One region of the Pseudomonas sp. AK106 genome, then DNA from elsewhere that is predicted to be linked to it. Evidence: predicted binding sites of a transcription regulator. Region 1 holds the regulator's gene; the other holds the start of a gene.
What was found. Region 1 encodes sigma-54, which starts transcription at its own class of promoters, with help from an activator protein. Its sites were predicted from a motif close to ANTGGCATNNANNTTGCTNT; they were not measured.
Positions count from the first base shown of each region.

Region 2: a site for sigma-54 is predicted at 3,413-3,432, ahead of nirB (nitrite reductase large subunit NirB). Genes of this name have one in related genera too.

Region 1 is NZ_CP096426.1:1,010,415-1,015,337, forward strand. Features, by position in the region: gene M1E04_RS04560 (sensor domain-containing diguanylate cyclase) at 1-204, opposite strand, end outside; gene M1E04_RS04565 (HPr family phosphocarrier protein) at 307-579, opposite strand; gene rapZ (RNase adapter RapZ) at 596-1,453, opposite strand; gene ptsN (PTS IIA-like nitrogen regulatory protein PtsN) at 1,456-1,920, opposite strand; gene hpf (ribosome hibernation-promoting factor, HPF/YfiA family) at 1,933-2,241, opposite strand; gene M1E04_RS04585 (RNA polymerase factor sigma-54) at 2,318-3,811, opposite strand; gene lptB (LPS export ABC transporter ATP-binding protein) at 4,001-4,726, opposite strand; gene lptA (lipopolysaccharide transport periplasmic protein LptA) at 4,726-4,923, opposite strand, start outside.
Region 2 is NZ_CP096426.1:4,215,327-4,220,249, reverse strand. Features, by position in the region: gene nirD (nitrite reductase small subunit NirD) at 257-637, opposite strand; gene nirB (nitrite reductase large subunit NirB) at 634-3,195, opposite strand; gene M1E04_RS18555 (molybdopterin-dependent oxidoreductase) at 3,788-4,923, shown strand, end outside.

The sequences.
Region 1 (4,923 bases):
GGGCCGTCGCCAGGCCGCGATCAGGCCCAATAGGGAGGTGTCATACAGCTCGGCATTGCGCTGCACGTCAGCGTCGATCAACTGCACCACATTGTTTGCCGAGCGCACAGCGGCTTCGTTGGCCGTCCCCAGCTCCCGAAACAGCAACCAGGTCACGATGGCGAGTATGGCGGCCACCGCCACGGCGCTGCCCAGCATCAGCATCTTCTCGGAACCGGATCTGATCCCTCGTGAGAATGGAGGCTTGGCTGTCAGTGGCATCGATCATCTCTGACGGGGAAATGGAGGCGTCGTGCGGCGGTAGGCTTATTCGCCTTCGTCAAACTTGTTGTTGATCAGTTCCACCAGCCCCGCCAGCGCCGCATCGGCTTCTTCACCTTCGGTGGCCAGGTGGATCAGGGTGCCCTTACCGGCAGCCAGCATCATGACGGCCATGATGCTTTTGCCATCGACCATGGTTTCCGGGGTGCGGCCGACCCTGATCTGACACGGGTACTTGCCGGCAACACCCACGAACTTGGCGGCGGCCCGGGCGTGCAGACCCAGCTTGTTGATGATGGTGATTTCTAGAGCGGGCATCGCGATGGAGGTCCTTTCAGCTTAGGTCGCGGTGGCGGACCTGAACATTCTTGAGCGATTGCTGCAGGACCTGACCCAGACGTTCGGTCAGGTAGACGGAGCGGTGGTGTCCGCCGGTGCAGCCAATGGCAATAGTGACGTAGGCGCGATTGCTGGCGGCAAAGCGCGGCAACCACTTATTGAGATACGAGAAGATGTCCTGGAACATTTCTTCGACGTCGGGTTGTGCTGCGAGGTACTCGGCAACCGGCTTGTCGAGGCCCGACTGCTCGCGCAGTTCGGGTTTCCAGTACGGGTTGGGCAGGCAGCGCACGTCGAAAACCAGGTCGGCGTCCACGGGCATGCCGCGCTTGAAGCCGAAGGATTCGATGAGGAAGGCAGTGCCCGGTTCGGGTTTGTTCAGCAGGCGCAATTTGAGAATGTCGCGCAGCTGATAGAGATTCAGGTGCGTAGTGTCGACCGTCAGATCAGCCAGATCGATGATCGGGCCGAGCAGGGTCTTCTCGTCACGAATGGCTTCGGCCAGCGAGCGCGTTGCCGTGCTCAACGGATGACGGCGACGGGTCTCGGAAAAACGCTTGAGCAGGGTAGGTTCATCTGCATCGAGGAACAGCACGTCGCACTGGATGTGGCGGGCGCGTACCTCGGCGAGCATGCGTGGGAATCGGGTCAGGTGACTGGGCAGGTTGCGCGCGTCAATCGAGACCGCCAGTAAAGGCTCGGCCAATTCGGTGTTGATCAGTGCGCGCTCGGCCAGCTCCGGGAGCAGGCCGGCGGGCAAATTGTCGACGCAGTAGAAACCGCTGTCTTCAAGGACGTCGAGGGCCGTGCTCTTGCCGGAGCCGGAGCGGCCGCTGACGATGATCATGCGCATGATCAGTGACCGTTCTGGACGTCGAGCACGACGCTGTAAAGCTCTTCGTCGGTTTTGGCGGCGCGCAGGCGCTTACGCACATCGTCACGGTCGAGCATGCTGGCGATCTGGCGCAGCAGTTCCAAGTGAGCATCGGTGGCCGCTTCCGGGACCAGCAGCACAAACAGCAGGTCAACCGGCGCGCCGTCGATGGCGTCGAAATCGATGGGTTTCTCGAGATGCAGCACGGCGCTGACAGGCGTTGTACAGCCCTTCAGGCGGCAGTGGGGAATGGCGATGCCATTACCGAAACCGGTGGAGCCGAGTTTTTCACGGGCAATAAGGCTTTCAAACACCACCTGTTCATCAAGATCGGGCACTTGCTTGCCGATCATGCTGGCGATGTTTTGGAGTACGGCTTTTTTGCTGCCGCCTGGCACGTTCACAAGTGAACGGCCAGGGGTCAGAATATTTTCAAGTCGGATCATGAGTGGGGAGTGTCAGCGAGCAGTCGCGCCTTGCAGCAGACTTTGCTGTTTTTCCTTATGTTTTTTGAGTTGGCGGTCAAGCTTGTCGGCAAGCAGGTCAATGGCTGCATACATGTCGTCGTGTTCGGCGTTGGCAACCACTTCAGCGCCAGGAACGTGCAAGGTGGCTTCGATCTTCTGCTTGAGCTTCTCGACCTCCATCGTGACCTGCACATTCGTGATCTTGTCAAAATGGCGTTCCAGTCGGGCGAGTTTCTCGCCGATGTAGGTACGCAGAGGTTCGGTCACTTCCAGCTGGTGTCCACTGATGTTGACTTGCATACAGCTTCTCCTTCGTTGCCAGTGCATTAAGAGGCAGGCGTAATGCCTGCCACTGGAACACTTTGACATGTGACCTTTACATCAGTCGCTTGCGTTCGCTGGACGGCGAGATCCCAAGGGATTCACGGTACTTGGCGACTGTGCGACGGGCCACTTGAATGCCTTGTGCTTCCAGTAAACCAGCGATCTTGCTGTCACTCAACGGCTTTTTCTGATTTTCCGCAGCGACCAGTTTTTTGATGATCGCGCGAATCGCCGTGGACGAGCATTCGCCGCCTTCCGAGGTGCTGACGTGGCTGGAAAAGAAATATTTGAGTTCGTAGATCCCGCGTGGGGTGTGCATGAATTTCTGCGTGGTGACCCGGGAAATCGTCGATTCGTGCATGCCGACCGCCTCAGCGATGTCATGCAGAACCAGCGGCTTCATGGCCTCGTCGCCGTACTCAAGGAAGCCGCGCTGGTGTTCAACGATTTGCGTCGCCACCTTCATCAGCGTCTCGTTACGGCTTTGCAGGCTCTTGATGAACCAGCGCGCTTCCTGCAGCTGATTGCGCATGAACGTATTGTCGGCGCTGGTATCGGCACGACGCACGAACCCCGCGTACTGCGGATTGACCCGCAGGCGCGGCACGGATTCCTGGTTCAGCTCCACCAGCCAGCGCTCGTTGTCCTTGCGCACGATGACGTCAGGCACAACGTATTCGGCTTCACTGGACTCGATCTGCGAGCCGGGGCGCGGGTTGAGGCTCTGGACCAGTTCAATGACCTGCCGCAGGTCGTCTTCCTTGAGCTTCATGCGGCGCATCAGTTGCGCGTAGTCGCGGCTGCCCAACAGATCGATGTAGTCGCTGACCAGCTTCTGCGCTTCCGCCAGCCACCTGGTTTTAGCCGGCAACTGACGGAGCTGCAGCAGCAGGCATTCGCTCAGGTTGCGAGCGCCGATGCCCGCAGGCTCGAACTGCTGGATGCGGTGCAGAACGGCTTCGATTTCGTCCAGCTCGATATCGAGCTCAGGATCGAAAGCGTCGAGCAATTCTTCCAGTGTTTCGTCGAGGTAGCCCTGGTTGTTGATGCAGTCGATCAGCGTCACGGCGATCAGGCGATCGGTGTCCGACATCGGCGCGAGGTTGAGCTGCCAGAGCAGGTGGCTTTGCAGGCTTTCGCCAACGGAGGTGCGGGTGGTGAAATCCCACTCGTCATCGTCATTGCTGGGCAGGCTGCTGGCGCTGGTCTGATAGACGTCTTCCCACGCGGTGTCGACAGGCAACTCGTTGGGGATGCGCTCGTTCCAGTCGCCCTCATCCAGATTGTCGACGGTAGGCGCCGATTCCTGGTAGGTGGGCTCCTGAACATCAGCGTTGGGCTTTTGCTCTACGTTATCCGCCAAGGGGTCGGCGTTGTCGAAATCGTCGCCTTCCTCCTGCCGTTCCAGCATCGGGTTCGACTCCAGCGCCTCCTGAATCTCCTGTTGGAGATCCAGCGTCGACAACTGAAGCAAGCGGATTGCCTGTTGCAGCTGAGGCGTCATCGTCAGCTGCTGGCCCATTCTCAAGACTAGCGAAGGTTTCATGGCAGGGCTTAACACCTTATTCGCCGGCGCACTGCGCGCCATTTACTACCAGGGCGCCGAGGGCGCCAACTTAAGCAAATTATATGCCTGAAGCTGGAGGGTTTGCCTAGAGTGTGATGACAATTAAAAAACGAGGTCGGCGATAGCGCGCGTTGCGGCGTACCGCACAACCTCGTGTCATCACTGCGGTTACAGGCGGAACTCGTGACCCAGATACACTTCCTTGACCAATTGGTTGGCAAGGATGGATTCGGCGTCGCCTTCGGCAATTAGCTGCCCATCGTTGACGATGTAGGCGGTTTCGCAGATATCCAGCGTTTCACGCACGTTGTGGTCGGTGATCAGCACGCCGATCCCTTTGGCCTTGAGGTGGTGAATGATCTGCTTGATGTCGCCTACGGAAATAGGGTCAACACCGGCAAAAGGTTCGTCGAGCAGAATGAATTTCGGCGAAGTGGCGAGGGCGCGTGCGATTTCCACGCGGCGACGTTCACCGCCCGACAGGCTCATGCCCAGGTTGTCGCGAATGTGGGTGATGTGGAATTCCTGCAGCAGGCTTTCCAGCTCCTTGCGACGGGCAGTGCGATCGAGCTCCTTGCGGGTCTCCAGAATCGCCATGATGTTGTCCGAGACGGAGAGCTTGCGGAAGATCGACGCTTCCTGTGGCAGGTAGCCAATACCGGCGCGAGCGCGGCCGTGCATCGGCTGGTGGCTGACGTCCTGGTCGTCGATAAGAACGCGACCCTGATCGGCCTGAACCAGGCCGACGATCATGTAGAAGCAGGTGGTCTTGCCGGCGCCGTTGGGGCCGAGCAGGCCGACAATCTGACCGCTCTCGATGGACAGGCTGACGTCACGTACGACCTGGCGGCTTTTATAGGCCTTGGCCAGATGTTGGGCTTTCAGCGTTGCCATTACTGGGCCTTCTGCTGGTCGGTTTTCTTTTTCGGCTGGATGACCATGTCGATGCGAGGGCGTGGTGCGGTGACCTTGGTGCCGTTGGCACGGCCGGCGTTCACGACCTGCTTGACGGTGTCATAGACGATTTTCTCGCCTTCGGACGTGTTGCCGTCGTTGACTACTTTGGCCTTGTCGATCAGCACGATGCGGTT
Region 2 (4,923 bases), 2.5 Mb from region 1:
CGAGAGCGCCGTCAGGACATGGATGTCCCTTCGGCGCGGGCCCACGGAGCGAGACCGGAGTGAGGGAACCCCGACGGAGGAGGGGCCCAACCAGGAGCAGGTACCCTTGGTTACTTGGGGATGGTGCGACTTTCGACTTTTCCAAGTAACTCGCCGAAGGCGAAATGTCTGCCGTTAGGCAGACGCTCTTGACCTTCTCTCAGCCGCACCGCGCACTCGGGGACAGATTAATTTACGGTGAAGCGCTGTAAATAAATCAGTCCCCTAGACCCACCTCCACCACATCCCCCACCAGCCGAACCGGCCAGGTCCGCAGCCGTAGCGCTGCGTCTTCAAGGCACGTGCCATCCACCAGCCGGTAACGCTGCTTATATAGAGGCGAAGCGATCACAAGGTCCCCGCCCAAACTGCCGACCAACCCCCGACCCATCACATTCACCCCCGTCACCGGATCGCGATTGTCCACCGCAAACAACTGCGGCGCGCCGCCAATCGAGGCCACAAAAAACAGCGCCACCTGCGCATTGCCCACCAGCGCCACCACCCCGGAATTCAGCACCAGATCCTCGCGCGCACACACCGCGCGCCACACCTGAGCTTTTGGCATCTCCCTCACAGCCGCATTGGCCTGGCTCATCGTGAAACCTCCACAGCAGCAATCAGATTCAACTCTTCAGCGCGAGCGGGACGACGCTGGCTGCGCTCCTTGACGAAATGAATGTCCGGGTCAGCGCCCTTGTCATTGACGAACGTGCGGAAACGCTTGAGTTTCTCCGGGCTCTTCAGCGCATTCGCCCACTCGCATTCATAACGGTCGACCACCAACTGCATCTGCGCCTCCAGTTCAGCTGCCAGCCCCAGGCTGTCATCGATCACCACGGCCTTCAGAAAATCCAGCCCGCCTTCGAGGGACTCGCGCCACACCGACGTCCGCTGCAACTTGTCAGCGGTGCGGATGTAAAACATCAGCACGCGGTCGATGTAGCGAATCAGCGTCTCGTCGTCCAGATCGGTGGCGAACAGCTCGGCGTGGCGCGGGCGCATGCCGCCGTTGCCGCACACGTAGAGATTCCAGCCGTTCTCCGTGGCGATCACGCCGATGTCCTTGCTCTGGGCTTCGGCGCATTCGCGGGTGCAGCCGGACACTGCGAACTTCAGCTTGTGGGGTGAACGCAGGCCTTTGTAGCGGTCCTCGATAGTCAACGCCATTTGCACGCTGTCCTGCACGCCGTAACGGCACCAGGTGCTGCCGACGCAGGACTTCACCGTCCGCGTCGATTTGCCGTAGGCATGGCCGGTCTCGAACCCGGCGGCGATCAGCTCGGCCCAGATGTCCGGCAGCTCGTGCAACTGCGCGCCGAACAGGTCGATGCGCTGGCCGCCGGTGATCTTGGTGTACAGGTCGTATTTCTTTGCGACCGCGCCGATGGCGATCAAACCGTCCGCAGTGATTTCCCCCGCAGGAATGCGCGGCACCACTGAGTACGTGCCGTTCTTCTGCATGTTGGCCATGAACGTGTCGTTGGTGTCCTGCAACGGCACCAGCGACGGTTCCATGATCGGCCGATTCCAGCACGAGGCGAGGATCGAGCCGACGGTGGGCTTGCAGATGTCGCAACCCAGATGGCCTTTGCCGTGGCGGGCCAGCATCTCGTCGAAGCTTTCAATGTTTTCCACCCGGGCGAAGGCGTACAGCTCCTGACGCGTGAAGGGGAAGTGCTCGCACAGGCTTTTATCGACGGTGACGCCGCGGGCGATCAGCTCGTGCTCGAACACGCTCTTCAGCAGCGCTGCACAACCGCCGCAACCGGTGGCGGCCTTTGTGCAGGCCTTGAGCCCGGCGAGGTCCGTGCAGCCGCCGTCGATGGCCGAGCAGATCGAGGCCTTGCTGACGTTGTGGCACGAGCAAATGGTTGCCGTGGCGGGCAGGGCATCGGCGCCAAGCGTCGGCGCGCCGTCGCTGTGGGGGAGGATCAGGCTGGACGGATCGGCCGGCAGCTTGATGCCGTTCTGCACGTATTGCAGCAAGGTGTCGTAATAGCTGTTGTCGCCCACCAGCACGGCGCCGAGCACCTTTTTGCCATCGGCGGACACCACCAGGCGGCGATAACTGCCGGTGGCCTCGTCGATAAACCGGTAGCTGCGCGCGCCCGTCAACGCGCCGTGGGCATCGCCGATGGAGCCGACATCGACTCCGAGCAGTTTCAGTTTGGTGGACATGTCAGCGCCGAAGAATGGCTCGGCGGTCAGGTCGCACAATTGCGCGGCGACGTTGCGCGCCATTTGATAACCCGGCGCGACGAGGCCGAAAACGCTGCCGTTCCAGGCGGCGCACTCACCGATGGCGAAAATGTCGGCGTCGCTGGTGCGGCAATGTTCGTCGATGGCGATGCCGCCGCGCGGGCCCAGCGCCAGTTCACACTGGCGGGCGAGGGCGTCCTGGGGGCGTATGCCGGCAGAGAAGACGATCAGATCGGTTTCGAGGAATTCATCGCCGGCGAAATTCATCCGGTAGAGGTATTCCTCCCCCGCGCTGATGGATTGCGTCGCGCGGGACAGGTGCACGCCCACGCCCAGCGCTTCGATGCGCGCCTTCAGGGCGGCGCCGCCGTGGTCATCCAGCTGCACCGGCATCAGGCGCGGCGCGAATTCCACCACGTGGGCTTCCAGGCCCAGGGACTTCAGCGCGTTGGCCGCTTCCAGTCCCAACAGCCCCCCGCCAACCACCACGCCGCGTTTCGCCTGGCTGGCGGCGGCGCGGATGGTGTCGAGGTCGTCCAGGGTGCGGTAGACCAGCCGAGAATGGCCTTCAGCGCCTTCGATGGGCGGTACGAAAGGATAGGAACCCGTCGCCAGCACCAGCTTGTCGTACCCGAAGCTGCCCTTGGCGGTGATCACTTCGCGCCGCGCCCGGTCGATTTCCAGCACCGGCACACCCAGGTGCAGCGCAAGCCCGGTCTGCTCATATAAAGAAGCAGCGCTCATCGCCAGTGACTCGGCGTCGCGACCGCCAAAGTATTCGGACAGATGCACGCGGTCGTAGGCGCGCTGGCCTTCCTCACCGAACACATGAATGCGATAGCGCTCGAGGGCGCCGGCGGCGATCAGTTGCTCGACGCAGTGGTGACCCACCATGCCGTTGCCGATGACGATCAGGGTTTGGACGTCGTTGAGTGGGGCGACTGTGGTGTTCATATCGAGTCCCGGCCAAGGCCAATCAGGTTTTTCGAAAGCAAAAAAAAGGCGCCCGGAACCTCTCGGTTCCAGGCGCCTTTGCCTGTTCTTTTAGGGGTTGCCGCGCGACCACAGTGTCGACGCCAACCTGGTGAGCCCGACGCCGCGAACGGCTGGCGGTCCGCGTTGACCGGCCAGGGCTGCCAACCGCGTGTTCAGGCTGGACTTGATAAGGGACTTAGCAATGGCTGTGCCAGTGGGAATATCGACGCGCCGGCCCCGCTTCTTTCCGGCCAGACGCGCAGGTTTGACGGGCCGGAAGCGTGATCGTTATTCGATCTCATCGCCCTCCATAGCGAACGGTTCCGGCTCGAAAAGGGTGCGATTTAAGCTGATGCGCCCCACGGTGAAGCTCAACGCCCATTGATCGGGTGAGCAACTTTCGCTGAAACCGCCCGCTGCACGTTCCACGGCCAGGCTGGCCTGCTGTTTGCAATATCCCGTTCACAGGCAATCAACGCCGATTGCCATATTCACGACAAAGGCGCCGTGTGCTCTCCGTTTTCCAACGGATGAGAACAGGGCGTCTTTTTTTGCTTTCAGGAAACGGAATATGGCAAGCAGCAGCGTAAAGAGCGTGTGTCCTTATTGTGGCGTCGGTTGCGGCATCGTCATGCAGGTCGAGGACAACCGGGTCATCAAGGTCGTCGGCGACAAGACGCACCCGAGCAATTTCGGCCGACTGTGTACCAAAGGCACCACCTGCGGCCAGGCGATTGCCGAGTCGGGGCGGATGGAGTCCGCCTACATCCGCCATCAGCGCAGCCACGAGCCAGTGCGCGCGGAAATGGACGCCGCCATCAGCGAAACCGCCCGGCGCTTGCGTGGGATTCTGGATCGCGACGGTCCCGGCGCACTGGCGTTTTACGTCTCGGGGCAGATGTCTCTGGAGGCGCAATACCTGGCCAACAAGCTCGCCAAGGGCTTCGTGGGCACGGCGAATATCGAATCCAACTCTCGGCTGTGCATGGCCAGCGCGGGCAGCGGCTACAAGCTCTCGTTGGGCGCGGACGGCCCGCCCGGGTCCTACGATGACTTAGACAAGGCCGACCTGTTTTTTGTGATCGGCGCCAATATGGCCGACTGTCACCCCATCCTGTTCCTGCGCATGATGGACCGGGTCAAGGCCGGGGCGAAGCTGATCGTCGTCGACCCCCGGCGCAGTGCCACCGCCGACAAGGCCGGCCTGTTCCTGCAAATCAAACCGGGCACCGACCTCGCGCTGCTCAATGGGCTGTTGCACTTGCTGGTGAAGAACGGCGACACCGATGCCGACTTCATTGCCTCGTTCACCCAGGGCTGGGACGTTATGCCCGACTTCCTCGCCGAGTACGCGCCCGCATACGTCGCGCAGATCACCGGCCTGGCCGAAGCCGACATTCGTCAGGCTGCGCGGATGATCGGCGCGGCGCCCGAGTGGATGAGTTGCTGGACCATGGGCCTGAACCAGAGCACCCACGGCACCTGGAACACCAATGCGCTGTGCAATCTGCATTTGGCGACCGGGGCGATTTGCCGGCCCGGCAGCGGTCCGTTTTCCCTGACCGGGCAACCGAATGCCATGGGCGGAAGGGAAATGGGCTACATGGGCCCGGGACTTCCCGGACAGCGCTCGGTGTTGGTAGACGCCGACCGCCGCTTCATCGAAGACCTCTGGCGCATCCCGGAGGGCAGCATCCCGCACATGCC